One region of the Caballeronia sp. GAFFF2 genome, then DNA from elsewhere that is predicted to be linked to it. Evidence: predicted binding sites of a transcription regulator. Region 1 holds the regulator's gene; each other region holds the start of a gene.
The links. The regulator LexA, encoded in region 1, represses DNA repair genes until DNA is damaged. The targets are predictions, from matches to a motif close to ACTGTATNNNNATACAGT.
Positions count from the first base shown of each region.

Region 1 (4,212 bases):
TGACGGCAGCGCACGCTTAACGCCGCAAGAAATCCATGAAGCGCTTACCGGCACGTTAATGGTTGTCCAACAACGAATTCACCCGTTCAAATCAACCGCAACCAGCTTCCACGTTATCAACCGGTACCGATGAAAGATCGCGGAGTACCGCGCATCGCCGGCACCGTGCTGGTAGGTCACCACGAACGTATCGAAGCTGCGATATCCGGCCGTGGTCTGCGGTGGTTGTCGCGGCGGTTCTTGAGTCGCAACCATGCTCGATGCCGCTTCCGAAGGCGGTGAACTCGCCGCCGCCTGACCGTCTCGAACCGGTGGCACGACAGCGGGTGGATGCTCGCCTGGATCTCCCCGCGGCGGAATGCCATTCAAAATCGCGGCGACGCCTTCGGGCGTAGCGTAGCAATCCACCAGCGGCCCTACGAGCGCCGCGCCGATCATTGCACCGATGATCGCGAGCGGATTGCCGCTCTTCTGGATATCGACGCGCCGCGTCAGCAGTGCTCCGACTTGCTCTTTGAGACTTTCACGCAGTGCGGGGAAGTCGACGTATTCGTTGACGGTCTGTGCATCGCGTGCATCGGCCGCGTGCTTGACGCGGTTCAGTGCAATATAGGGCGACGCATAGACAAGGCTTAACCCTGCAACGATGAAGAGAATGACGAGCGTGACGACGAGATAACGCGTAGTGCGGGACATGCGAAGGAACGACCCCCGGCGTGACATGGGTGACATGAAAGAACGATTGACCATGTTCACGCCGGATATATCCCGAGCTTCATTCCTTGCAGCCGATAGATTGCGGACTGCCTGCATTACACATAACTCAAATTCACTCGGCAAACGCTCTACCGCGCTCAGGCCAGAATGCCGCTGCTAACGCCGGCGCGTTCCTCGTCGATACACCGGTCGATCATGCGCGACACCTCGCCGATATTGCCGACCATGATTACCCGCGACTCACTGCGATACACCCGCACCGGCGCGCGCTGTTCCGATTCCGCATGCACCGCGCTATTGAGCGACACACGGGCGAAGGCGGGTTGACGCGACGGCAACGCGGGCATCTCGTCGAAGAGATCGGGCGCCGCTTCAGGCCGCGCCACGGCGCATGAGATCAGCGAGCGCAAATGACGCAGACGGCCAAACTGACGAAAGGGCAGCAAACGGGCGAAACGTTCCATGATGACTCTCCAGACGGCGGACGACAGACGACAGACGATAGGACGCACCGCGGCACGCCGCGAGCGGTGGCCGTCATGCTTGTAATTTTTGAAACGTGCCGCGTCGCGCGAGGGCGAGGAGGCGAAGCGGGCGGCGGTGTTGACGCGCCGCGCGCTCGAGTCGTGCGTTAGAACTCGCCGGAGCGGATGAGCCCGACCGCGATTCCTTCCAGCGCGAAGTCGCCGCTGCCGGAGCGCACGAAGATGTTTTCGTAGTCGGGATTCTCCGCGACCAATTCCACGCCATCTGGCCGGCGCTTCCAGCGCTTCACCGTGACATCGTCGCCAATACGCGCGACCACGATCTGCCCGTCTTTCGCTTCATTGCGCTTCTGTACGGCAAGCAGGTCGCCGTCGAGAATGCCCGCGTCGCGCATGGACAAGCCGCGCACCTTCAGCAAATAGTCGGGCTTGCCCGAAAAGAACGCAGGGTCGCACGCGTAGTGTTGCGAAATATGCTCCTGCGCAAGGATGGGGCTGCCCGCCGCAACGCGCCCGACCAGCGGAAGCGACAACTGCATGATGCTCTGATGCGGCAAGGTGAACTGATGCGGAAGATCGTCCGAACGGTCGATGCGCGCGGAGCCTCCCAACAGGCGGATGCCACGCGACGAACCCGCCGCGAGTTCGATCACGCCCTTGCGCGCCAGTGCCCGCAGATGTTCCTCGGCGGAGTTCGCGGAGCTGAAGCCAAGCTCGGCAGCAATTTCGGCACGCGTGGGCGGAAAGCCCGTGCGGTCGATGGCTCGCTGGATGAGCTCGAACACTTGCTGCTGTCGCGCGGTAAGTTTTGAGGGTTTGGTCACTTGCTGGAGCCTCGGCGCACTGTATGGATGGACAGATAACTGTATTTTTATACAGTATTTCGAGCTTTTCAAGCTTTACTTGAAGTTCGTCGCCAGATCCTTTACTGACAAGGCTGCAACGCGCTCAAACAGTCGCTATTTGTCGCTCGGACTGCGAAAAACCTTGCTTTAGCACTTTTGCATCTAAAAAAGTGAGAAACAATTATTTCTAATCATATAAGCTCGCCTTTAGACTGATTCCGTCAATTCGATAAGACGGAGAACGGGGAATGCATAGCATCAGGGCTGGATTGAAGGGCGGCGCGAAACAACTCTTTGCCGCGCTGGCGATCACGGCGGCGAGTTTCGGAATCTCGGCCACCGCGCACGCGGACACGTCGTTTCTGAACGTCTCGTACGATCCGACGCGCGAGTTGTATCAGGACTTCAACCAGGCCTTTGCGAAGAAGTGGAAGGCGGACACCGGCGAAACGGTCACCTTCAAGCAATCTCATGGCGGTTCCGGCGGCCAGGCGCGCGCGGTTCTAGACGGGCTTCAGGCAGACGTCGTGACGCTTGCGCTTGCTTACGACATCGACGCGCTCGCCTCCAAGGGCATCGTCGGGACGGACTGGCAGAAGCGTCTGCCGGACAATGCATCGCCGTACACGTCGACCATTGTGTTTCTAGTGCGCAAGGGCAACCCGAAGGGCATCAAGGACTGGGACGATCTCACCAAGCCGGGCGTGTCGATCGTCACGCCGAACCCGAAGACCTCGGGCGGCGCGCGCTGGAACTATTTGGCGGCGTGGGCGTATGCGCAACACAAGCCCGGCGGCAACGAAGAGACCGCGAAGGAGTTCGTGACCAAGCTCTACAAGAACGCAGGCGTGCTCGATTCCGGCGCACGCGGCGCGACCACCAGCTTCGTGCAGCGCGGTCAGGGCGACGTGCTGATCGCATGGGAAAACGAGGCGTTCCTGTCGCTCAAGGAATTCGGTCCGGAGAAGTTCCAGATCGTGGTTCCTTCGGTGAGCATTCTGGCCGAGCCGCCGGTGGCGGTGGTGGACAAGGTCGTCGACAAGCACGGCACGCGCAAGCTGGCCGAAGCGTATCTGAAGTATCTGTATAGCGACGAAGGCCAGCAGATCGCGGCGCGCAATTTCTATCGTCCGCGTTCGGACAAGGTGCCCGCCGAGCTGACCAAGCAGTTCCCCAAGCTCAAGCTCTACACCATCGACGACACCTTCGGTGGCTGGACCAAAGCGCAGAAGACGCACTTCGCGGACGGCGGCGTGTTCGATTCGATCTATCAGCCGCAGTAAGCAGGCAAGAGACCGGGCGCCGCGAGGCGCTCGAGTCGCAATGAAAGCGGCCGCAAAGACGGCCGCGCATGACGAGACAAAAAAACAGTGCGCTTATCCCCCGGCGCCGAAGGCAGGACGATCAAGGATGAAGCAAAGATGACAACGTTCACTTTCCGAAAGCCGAGTGCGTTACCCGGCTTCGGGCTGACGATCGGCATCACGGTGGCTTACCTGAGCCTCGTGGTGCTGATTCCGCTTGCGGCGACCTTCGCCAAGACCGCGACGCTCGACTGGGCGCAGTTCGTTCGCGCCGTCACCGGGCCGCGTGTGCTGGCGTCGTATCGGCTCACGTTCACGGCGGCGCTCGGCGGGGCGGTCATCAACGCGATCTTCGGCTTCCTGGTCGCATGGGTGCTCGTGCGTTACACGTTCCCGTTCAAGCGTGTCGTCGATGCCATCGTCGATCTGCCGTTTGCGCTGCCGACCTCCGTTGCCGGCATTTCGCTTGCCGCCGTGTACGCGAGCAACGGCTGGATCGGGCAGTATCTCGCGCCGCTCGGCATCAAGGTGGCGTTCACGCCGCTCGGCGTGCTCGTGGCGCTGACGTTCATCGGCTTGCCGTTCGTCGTGCGCACGGTGCAGCCGGTGCTCGAAGACTTCGAGCGCGAGCAGGAAGAAGCCGCCGCATGTCTCGGCGCCACGCGCTGGCTGACGTTTCGCCGCGTCGTGTTGCCGGCGCTCTTTCCCGCGCTTCTGACCGGTTTCGCGCTTGCGTTCGCGCGCGCGCTCGGCGAATACGGTTCGGTCATCTTCATCGCGGGCAATGTACCGATGAAATCGGAGATCACGTCGCTGCTCATCATCACCAAGCTCGAACAGTACGACTATGCCGGCGCGACG
Region 1 covers NZ_JALQDA010000010.1:40,379-44,590, forward strand. The annotation lists gene NCT04_RS07530 (DUF2939 domain-containing protein) at 79-696, opposite strand; gene NCT04_RS07535 (hypothetical protein) at 855-1,181, opposite strand; gene lexA (transcriptional repressor LexA) at 1,349-2,026, opposite strand; gene NCT04_RS07545 (sulfate ABC transporter substrate-binding protein) at 2,296-3,330, shown strand; gene cysT (sulfate ABC transporter permease subunit CysT) at 3,469-4,212, shown strand, end outside.

Region 2 (4,212 bases), on a different contig from region 1:
GTCGAATCGGCGCATAAAGTACATCTTCGGCTAACCATCTGCTATTTTCTTTTTATCTCGCTCATTCTTGCGTCAATGCGCGTTTTATGTTGTTTGTCGAGGTGTTGGGCGCTGGGCGGGCTCAGGGTTTGTCCCGCATAGGAAAAACCCGCTGTAAGCTCACGCGAACCAGCGTTCCAGCCAGTCGCGGCGCTTCCTGATACACATGATCTTCGATGACGAGCGTGCCGCCGTGCATCGCCGTGATCTCCTTGACGATGGCGAGACCGAGGCCGCTGCCGTCGCCCTCGCGTCCGAGAATGCGATAGAAACGCTCGAGCACGCGCTCGCGTTCGGCGCTCGGAATGCCAAGTCCGGTGTCTTCCACTTCGAGATGAACGTGATCGAGATCGTGCTCGCCGGTCCGCACGCGCACGGTCACGCGTCCGTTCGGAGGCGTGTAGCGGATGGCGTTATCGATCAGATTCGACAGCAATTCACGCAGCATCACCGCGTTGCCCTCTACTTCGACGGGATACGCGGGCTCCTCGTAACCGATATCGATACCCTTCGCGAGCGCCGCCTGCACCCAGTCGCGCACGGCGAGCCGCGCGAGATCGGTCAGTTCGACGTGCGAGAAAATCTGCCCCGTCGCGCGATTTTCCGCGCGCGCCAACGCGAGCAATTGCGTGACGAGCCGCGCCGCGTGCTCGGAACTCGTGGCGATCTGTTCGAGCGAGCGCTGCACTTCCGTCGATACCTCTTGGCGCAACGCAAACTCCGCCTGCATGCGCAGGCCGGCGAGCGGCGTTTTCATCTGATGCGCGGCATCGGCGATAAAGCGCTTTTGAAACTCCATGTTCTGTTCGAGCCGCACGAGCAAATCGTTGAACGACGCCACGAGCGGCGCGATCTCGGGCGGCGCGCGGGCCGCTTCGAGCGGCGAGAGGTCGTCCGGACGCCGCGCGCGAATGTTCGACTGCAGCGCGTGCAGCGGCGCGAGCCCGCGCGAGAGGCCGAACCACACGAGCACGATGGCGAGCGGCAGGATCACGAACTGCGGCAGGATCACGCCTTTGATGATGTCGTTGGCGAGCTGGCTGCGTTTGTCCAGCGTCTCGGCGACCTGCACGAGCACCGGCTGCGTCTCGGCGGGATCGCGTCCCGGCGCGAGACCGGGCACATCGACCGTCGTATAGGCGACGCGAATGTCGTTGCCGCGCAGGGCGTCGTCGCGAAATTCGACGATGCCCGGCTGCGGACGATCGTCGTCATGCGGCAAGGGCATGTCACGGTCGCCGCCGACCAGTTCGCCGCGCGTGCCGAGCACTTGAAAGAACACGCTGTCGACGTTGTCGGCGCGCAGGAAATCGCGCGTGACATCGGGTAGACGCAGTTCGGCGACGCCGTTCACCGGCTGGATCTGGCGCGCGAGCATGTAGACGTCGGCTTCGAGCGCGCGGTCGAACGGACCGTTCGCAATCGACTTCGCGACCAGATACGTCACCGCGATGCTCATCGGCCAGAGCAGCAGAAGCGGCGCAAGCATCCAGTCGAGAATCTCGCCGAAGAGCGAGCGCGGATGCGTTTCGTTGTCGGGTTCGAGTTCGTCGGGAGGCGCGAACGGGTTGGCGTAGCGCGCGTCGCGCTTGGCGTCGGTGTCGCTTTCGGTGGCGGCGTGGTCGTGTCCGTGCCGGGCTTCGCTTGGTTCGGTGGAAACGGGCGACGCCATGCGCGGCTACTTGTATTGAGGGCTGGCGGGCAGGGAATCGCTCGCCGCGGGTTGGGCAACGGCGCCGTTGTCGACGGTGGCGACGGCTTTTTCCAGCGTGTAGCCGAGCCCGCGCACCGTGATGATGCGCGCGCCGCTCGCTTCGATTTTTTTGCGCAAGCGGTGCACGTACACCTCGATTGCGTTGTTGCTTACTTCTTCACCCCACTCGCACAGATGATTCACGAGCTGTTCCTTCGACACGAGCCGCCCGATGCGCTGGAGCAGCACTTCGAGCACGCCGAGTTCGCGCGCGGACAGGTCTACGACTTGCTCGCCGATATGCGCGACGCGTCCGACCTGGTCGAACGCCAGCGAACCATGCTTCACGACAGTCGGACCGCCACCCGCGCCGCGTCGCGTCAACGCTCGAACGCGCGCTTCGAGCTCGTTGAGCGCGAAGGGTTTGGCCATATAGTCATCGGCGCCGAGGTCGAGTCCCTTCACGCGTTCGTCGACACTGTCGGCCGCCGTCAGGATCAAAACCGGCATCTGCGAATTGCGTGCGCGCAGGCGGCGCAGCACCTCCAGACCGGGCATGAGCGGCAGGCCGAGATCGAGAATCAGGAGGTCGAAAGTTTGCAGCGAAAGGGCGGTATCTGCCTCGACGCCATGCTTCACATGGTCGACGGCGTATCCCGATTGGCGGAGTGATCGAATGAGACCGTCCGCGAGTATGCTGTCGTCTTCGGCAATGAGGATTCGCATCGTGTTGTGCGCCTTCGTGCGCGGCAAAGCGCAGTCATTGCCGACACCGCATTTCGCCCGGCGCGGCGGTCTCCAGGTGTTTTGCGGTTTTTGCGCGGTGCGCGCGGCGTGGAAAAAAGACTGCGTCGCGCGATCGGGCTTGCAAAAACTACTGTTTTTTTATACAGTGTCTGCGGGAGTGCTACAGACGGGCTCGAGTTCGTTTCGAGCTTGCCGGCACCCGCCTCAGACGCCGTTCATCATAGCAAAGGACGATTCATGGAAGAAAGCAAGAAAGGCCCGGCTGGCATGACTGCGGAGAAGGGCAAGGCATTGGCCGCCGCGCTCGCGCAGATCGAAAAGCAATTCGGCAAAGGGTCGATCATGCGGCTCGGCGCAGGCGAGGTGGTGGAAGACATTCAGGTGGTCTCGACAGGGTCGCTCGGTCTGGATATCGCGCTTGGCGTCGGCGGCTTGCCGCGCGGCCGTGTCGTGGAAATCTACGGGCCCGAGTCGTCGGGCAAGACCACGCTCACGCTGCAGGTGATCGCCGAGATGCAAAAGGTCGGCGGCACGGCGGCGTTTATCGACGCAGAACACGCGCTCGACGTGCAATACGCGCAGAAGCTCGGCGTGAATGCGCAGGAACTGCTGATCTCGCAACCGGACACGGGCGAGCAGGCACTGGAAATCGCGGATGCGCTGGTGCGCTCCGGCTCCATCGACATGATCGTCATCGACTCCGTCGCGGCGCTCGTGCCGAAGGCGGAAATCGAAGGCGAAATGGGCGACTCGCTGCCTGGTTTGCAAGCGCGCCTGATGTCGCAAGCGCTGCGCAAGCTGACTGGCACCATCAAGCGTACGAACTGCCTCGTCATCTTCATCAACCAGATCCGCATGAAGATCGGCGTGATGTTCGGCAACCCGGAAACCACCACGGGCGGCAACGCGCTGAAGTTCTATTCGTCGGTGCGCCTGGACATTCGCCGTATTGGTTCCATCAAGAAGAACGACGAAGTCATCGGCAACGAAACGCGCGTGAAGGTCGTGAAGAACAAGGTCTCGCCGCCGTTCCGCGAAGCCATTTTCGACATCCTTTATGGCGAAGGCATTTCGCGTCAGGGCGAGATCATCGACCTGGGCGTGCAGGCCAAGCTGGTAGACAAGGCGGGCGCCTGGTACAGCTATAACGGCGAGCGTATTGGTCAGGGCAAGGACAACGCGCGCGAATTCCTGCGCGAGAACCCGGACATCGCCCGCGAGATCGAGAACAAGATCCGCGAATCGCTCGGCGTGGCGGCAATGGCTGACGCCGTGGCGCCGGGCGCCACGGTGGCGGACGAGTGAGTTGTCGCTTAATCGTTACGTGGTCGTCGTCTCGTTGTTTAGATACTCACTTGGTCACTGACGATGTTGAAGCGCCGGTTCGGATCGAAGGCTGGCAGAACGGACGGAAGGTTCGGGCGGTCTGCTGGTTCTGATGATCCGAATGGCGCGAGTGATCCCCAGTCGCGTGACACTCAGTCGCGCGATTCGACGAAGGCGTTGCGTGGTGGCTGGCGGCGAGAGTTGCCGGTGAATGCGCGTGATGCTGCTGAGTTGGACGCAAGGGCGGCCGATGTTGATGCTGCTGCTGTCCGGGAAAGTGAGACACCGTCGTCCGAAGATCGCCGGGCGCGTCTGGAGCAAGCCCGCGCGTTGCTGATGCAGGCAGCGTCCATTCGTGAGGGCAACGCACCGTCGAGAAACGCAACCTCCAAGCCGGCAGTGGAAAC
Region 2 covers NZ_JALQDA010000006.1:14,817-19,028, forward strand. The annotation lists gene NCT04_RS02705 (sensor histidine kinase) at 122-1,711, opposite strand; gene NCT04_RS02710 (response regulator transcription factor) at 1,718-2,458, opposite strand; gene recA (recombinase RecA) at 2,717-3,784, shown strand; gene recX (recombination regulator RecX) at 4,142-4,212, shown strand, end outside.
Region 2: the regulator LexA is predicted to act here: its motif matches at 2,609-2,626, upstream of recA (recombinase RecA).

Region 3 (4,212 bases), on a different contig from region 1:
GCTTTTCATCTTTGGCCTGGACGTGCGCGCGCACGACGCCGGCGAGCGAACACTCATCGGTGATTGCGAGGCCCGAGTAACCGAGTTGCGATGCGCGCAGCACGAGCTCTTCGCCATGCGATGCGCCGTGCAGAAACGAGAAATTCGTGAACGCGAAAAGCTCCGCATAGTCAGGAAGCGTTGACGAGAAAAGATCCACGGCCACACCACCTATTATCCGAACAGGCCGTGAAGGAACCAGCGAACCTCTTCGGTCTTCACGCTCGGTCGTTCACGGTAGATCCAGTAACAGTTTTTATCGGTCGCTTCCGCGACATAGTAGTCGCGCGTCACCAGTTGGCCGTCATACCAGCCGGCCTCGATGCGCTCGCCCGTCGACACAAGCTTCAAAGGCGAGCCGTAAAACGGCCGATGATTCTTGATCATCAGCCGCACGGGTGAGTCGAGCAACCACGTTGGTCGCGGTAGGTCAGCAGGAGGAGGGCATGCCTTGGTTGTTGCCTGCACGGGCACCCATTGATTCGCATGCTCGGGCCGATGATCCGAGGTCGGTGCCGGCCGCAGGACGTTCTCGGCGCCCAGGCGCGCGACAAGCAGTTCGATCAATCGGTTGTGGTCCTGGGCCGAGCCGCCTGAATCGGGGAACAGCGAATCGCTGGGTGGCTCGGCGGGTTCCACTTTTGACGCGGTCAAGCGCACAGCAATCACAGCGGCTTCGAGCTGGATGCGCCCGAGCCGCTCCTTCAGCAGCCGAACAAGATGCTCTTCGTACCAGGTGGGTTCGGCCAGCGCGATGTCGATCGTCGTTGGCTCGATCGCCTGTCGCCCCCGTTCGTGCTCGAGCGTAATCGTCGCTTGCGTGAGCGCCAGCTGCTGCCCGCTCAACCATCCGCAAAGCTGCACGATCAGGCGCCGCGCTGAGAACAGCACCGCTTCCGCATGCTCGACGCGATCGGGCAGCTCCGTACGCGCATTAAAGGCAGGCGGCAGTTCCAGCCACTCATAAAATTCCGGCGACAGGCCATAGGCGCGGTCTAGCGAATCCAGTAAGTCCACACCGCACCTCTTTTTAAGACCTGCACGCGGCAGGCGGCGAACATCGTTGAGCACCCGGCAACCGAGGCCGTTGAACCATTCGGAGAATGACCGGACTTCGGGTACGACCATGAAAGGTAACTGCCCGAGATAGCGTTCGAGCGAACCCATCTTGAGCACCCGCCGTCGGCCACGCTTGGCAAGCAGCCACGCACCTTGCCCCGTGGGCGCGACGCCCATGCGCGCGGTCACACCAATCGCGTTGACCACCTTCCGGATCTCTCGGCACACGTGTCGGATGCCCCCGAAGAGGCGAAGACTGGCGGTTACATCGACCAGAATCGTTTCCTCTTCTCGAACCGCCACCTGAGGCGAAAAGCGCAATAGCGCGAAAGCGACTTCGCGTTGCACATCGATCTCGCGTGTTGGACTGCGGTCGTACATCAACGCATCTACTGCAAGCGTCGTGACCCCGCCGCGCTTCATCCCCACCATAACTCCTGCCTCTCTCGCCGCCTGGTCAAGCACGATGACCTCGTCGCGTTCGAGCACCACGCAGCCGTGTTCAGTCGGAGGCGAGTACCTCGGTCGGAACACCTCCAGCGAAAGCCGGGGCAGGAAGATGGCGACGAACACGGCCATGAGGACTGAGCAGAATCGGAGATGGTTGCAGGTGGATGGACAGTTGATCGGTTCGGGTTGGGCCTCGTCGCTTGATGACATCGACGGCGAGGCCGCCGTCGGCGGGTCGCACACCGAGCCGTAAGGCCGCTGGCGACGAATCCTGGGCGGCGGCAAGCGGTCGAACCAGAATCAGGAGGGTCTCGGTCGCCTGTGCCGCTAGATGCAATCGTCGTAACGCTTCCGACCGGATGTGCTGTTGCCAGAAGAGCAGGGCGCCGCAACTTCGAGCATTGAGCACGCGTTCGGCGCACCAGAGCGCATCCGCTGTCTTGGGCGCGCGCAGCATCATCAGTTTGTCCAGCGGCACGCCCAGATAGGCGAACGCCAGGCTGTTCGGGACGTGCGGTGCCTGCAGAAGCGCGACCGGCCGCTTGCTCGCGGCGACGAGCGCGGGCTTGAGCAAGCGCATCTCCCCGATCCCCGGCTGTTGCACCAGCAACTCAACCAGTGCGCCAATCGGCCATCCGCCACCGGGCAGCTCCGCCGACAGGGCCGCGTAGCCGGTGTCGATGGTCTTACCATCGGCACGCGCGAGCTGAGATCCGCGCCAGAGCGCCGGGTGAATCAACTCGATGTGTTGAGGCAAGGCGGCCATAGCACAATTTGAGAGTGCGAAAATACTGTATGGATGTACAGTATCGAGTGTAGCGTAGAAATAGAAGCAGTGATTTGCACCTTTTTATCTAGCCGAAGAAAAAGTCGACGCCTATGCTTGCTCCGAGACACCCAACGCCCGAGATTGCCGACTGCGTCGCCAAGTTGCGTCAAAACTATGGCGACGATTGACGTAGCCGTCGCGCGCTGCAATGCAGACGAGCCACGCGTCTTCGCGCGAACGAACGGTCGGACCGGAGTGCCCGACGAGTTCAGCCGCTGGACGGCTGATCGCAGCAATCGGAGCTACTGTCCAAGAAGCGAAGGGTCGTATGTTGGAACGGGCTGCGCTGCAAAGAACGACAGTCGTTCCACGTCGTTGAAAGTACCGGACGCGACCGCAACTAAATGGAAGTAAGCAATCAAGACAGCTGACTTCGGTGATTGAAGAAGGGAGCCGAGGAAGGCGGCTAGTACGTTGGGAACACGCAAGGAGCGGAATGAAGCTACCTAAAATTGACGAACTGACCGGCGCCCGGGCCGACCTCCTGTGCTTTCTGGTGGCAACGCTCGCCGCTTCGCATGCGCTGACGCAGGAGTGGCGGATAGATCACGTTGTGGAAAGCGGCCGCATTTGGCTTAAGCGCAACTTTGTTTCAATGGATTGGCTCGAGCGCGTCCGCATCGGCCAACTGGCCCTTAGAATTGCCCGGCGCGATCTGAAGGGAGCGGGCATTGCTCTTCGTCAATCGGATGTGCAGGTGTTATTTACTGGCGACATGGGATTGAACCATGCGAGCACGGTCGTCCAGAAGATGATGAAGCTATGCCGCGAGGCAACGGGCACGCTAAGCTGAACCATAAGCGAGCGGCACCAACGAGAACAAATTGGAGGCGGCAGTGTGCTACTCGGCGCAGATTCAGGCGGACTATCGATGCTACGTCAAAATGTTCGGCGCGCAGATGGACATTCGTGAGTTTGCGCGCCTGTTCTGGGAACACGCCGAAGGCAGCAAAGTCAAGATCCCAAAGGCGATGGACGACTCGTTTCTTCATCCTGAGAACGACGACGAACGGCAGATCAAAGAATTCATCGATCGTTTCAACACGGGGCAGGCGAATACGCTCGAACAAGAGCTATTCAAGCAGCGCGCGCGCCTCGCTGATGCCGAGCGTGCGTTGGACACCAAAGTAACCGCGGCGGCGACAAATAGCCGCCGCATCGCCACCGACAAGATCGATTCTGCGTTGCGCCGGCTTGATGATCTACATCGCACGACACCCAAGGATCGCGACTCGCGCATCTTTCCTGGCTACTATGCACCAGTGCTGATCATCGAAAACGGGCAGTACGTCGTGAAGCCGATGCGCTATCAATGTCGTATCGCGGGCAAGCCCACAAATTACGATCGACGCTTCCCTGGGACATACAACGCGCGGCGAGATAATTTGGAAGGTTTCTGGAAGCCCTGCTTCGGCCATACGCACGGCATCATCCTGGTCGACGTTTTCTATGAGAACGTCAGCAAGGCCAAGATGGAAGGCACTCTCCTGGAAGCGCATGAAAAGAACGAGAACGTTGTTTTGGAATTTCGTCCCAACAACGGCCAGTTGATGCTCGTTGCGTGCCTTTGGTCGCGATGGACGTCACGCGACGAGCCCGATTTACTCTCATTTGCTGCGATCACGGATGAACCACCGCCCGAAGTTGAAGCGGCTGGTCACGATCGCTGCATTGTCCCGATCAAAGCGGAAAACGTCCAAGCCTGGTTGAAGCCCGATGTATCGAATCTAGAGGCGTTGTACACCATTCTTGATGATCGGGACCGACCGTATTATGAGCATCAGCTTGCCGCTTAGATTTTGCCAATGCGAAGCTCAGGTTGCTCGTCGGTCCGG
Region 3 covers NZ_JALQDA010000006.1:325,983-330,194, forward strand. The annotation lists gene NCT04_RS04010 (error-prone DNA polymerase) at 1-199, opposite strand, end outside; gene NCT04_RS04015 (Y-family DNA polymerase) at 214-1,677, opposite strand; gene imuA (translesion DNA synthesis-associated protein ImuA) at 1,601-2,314, opposite strand; gene NCT04_RS04025 (hypothetical protein) at 2,814-3,170, shown strand; gene NCT04_RS04030 (SOS response-associated peptidase family protein) at 3,214-4,173, shown strand.
Region 3: the regulator LexA is predicted to act here: its motif matches at 2,339-2,356, upstream of imuA (translesion DNA synthesis-associated protein ImuA).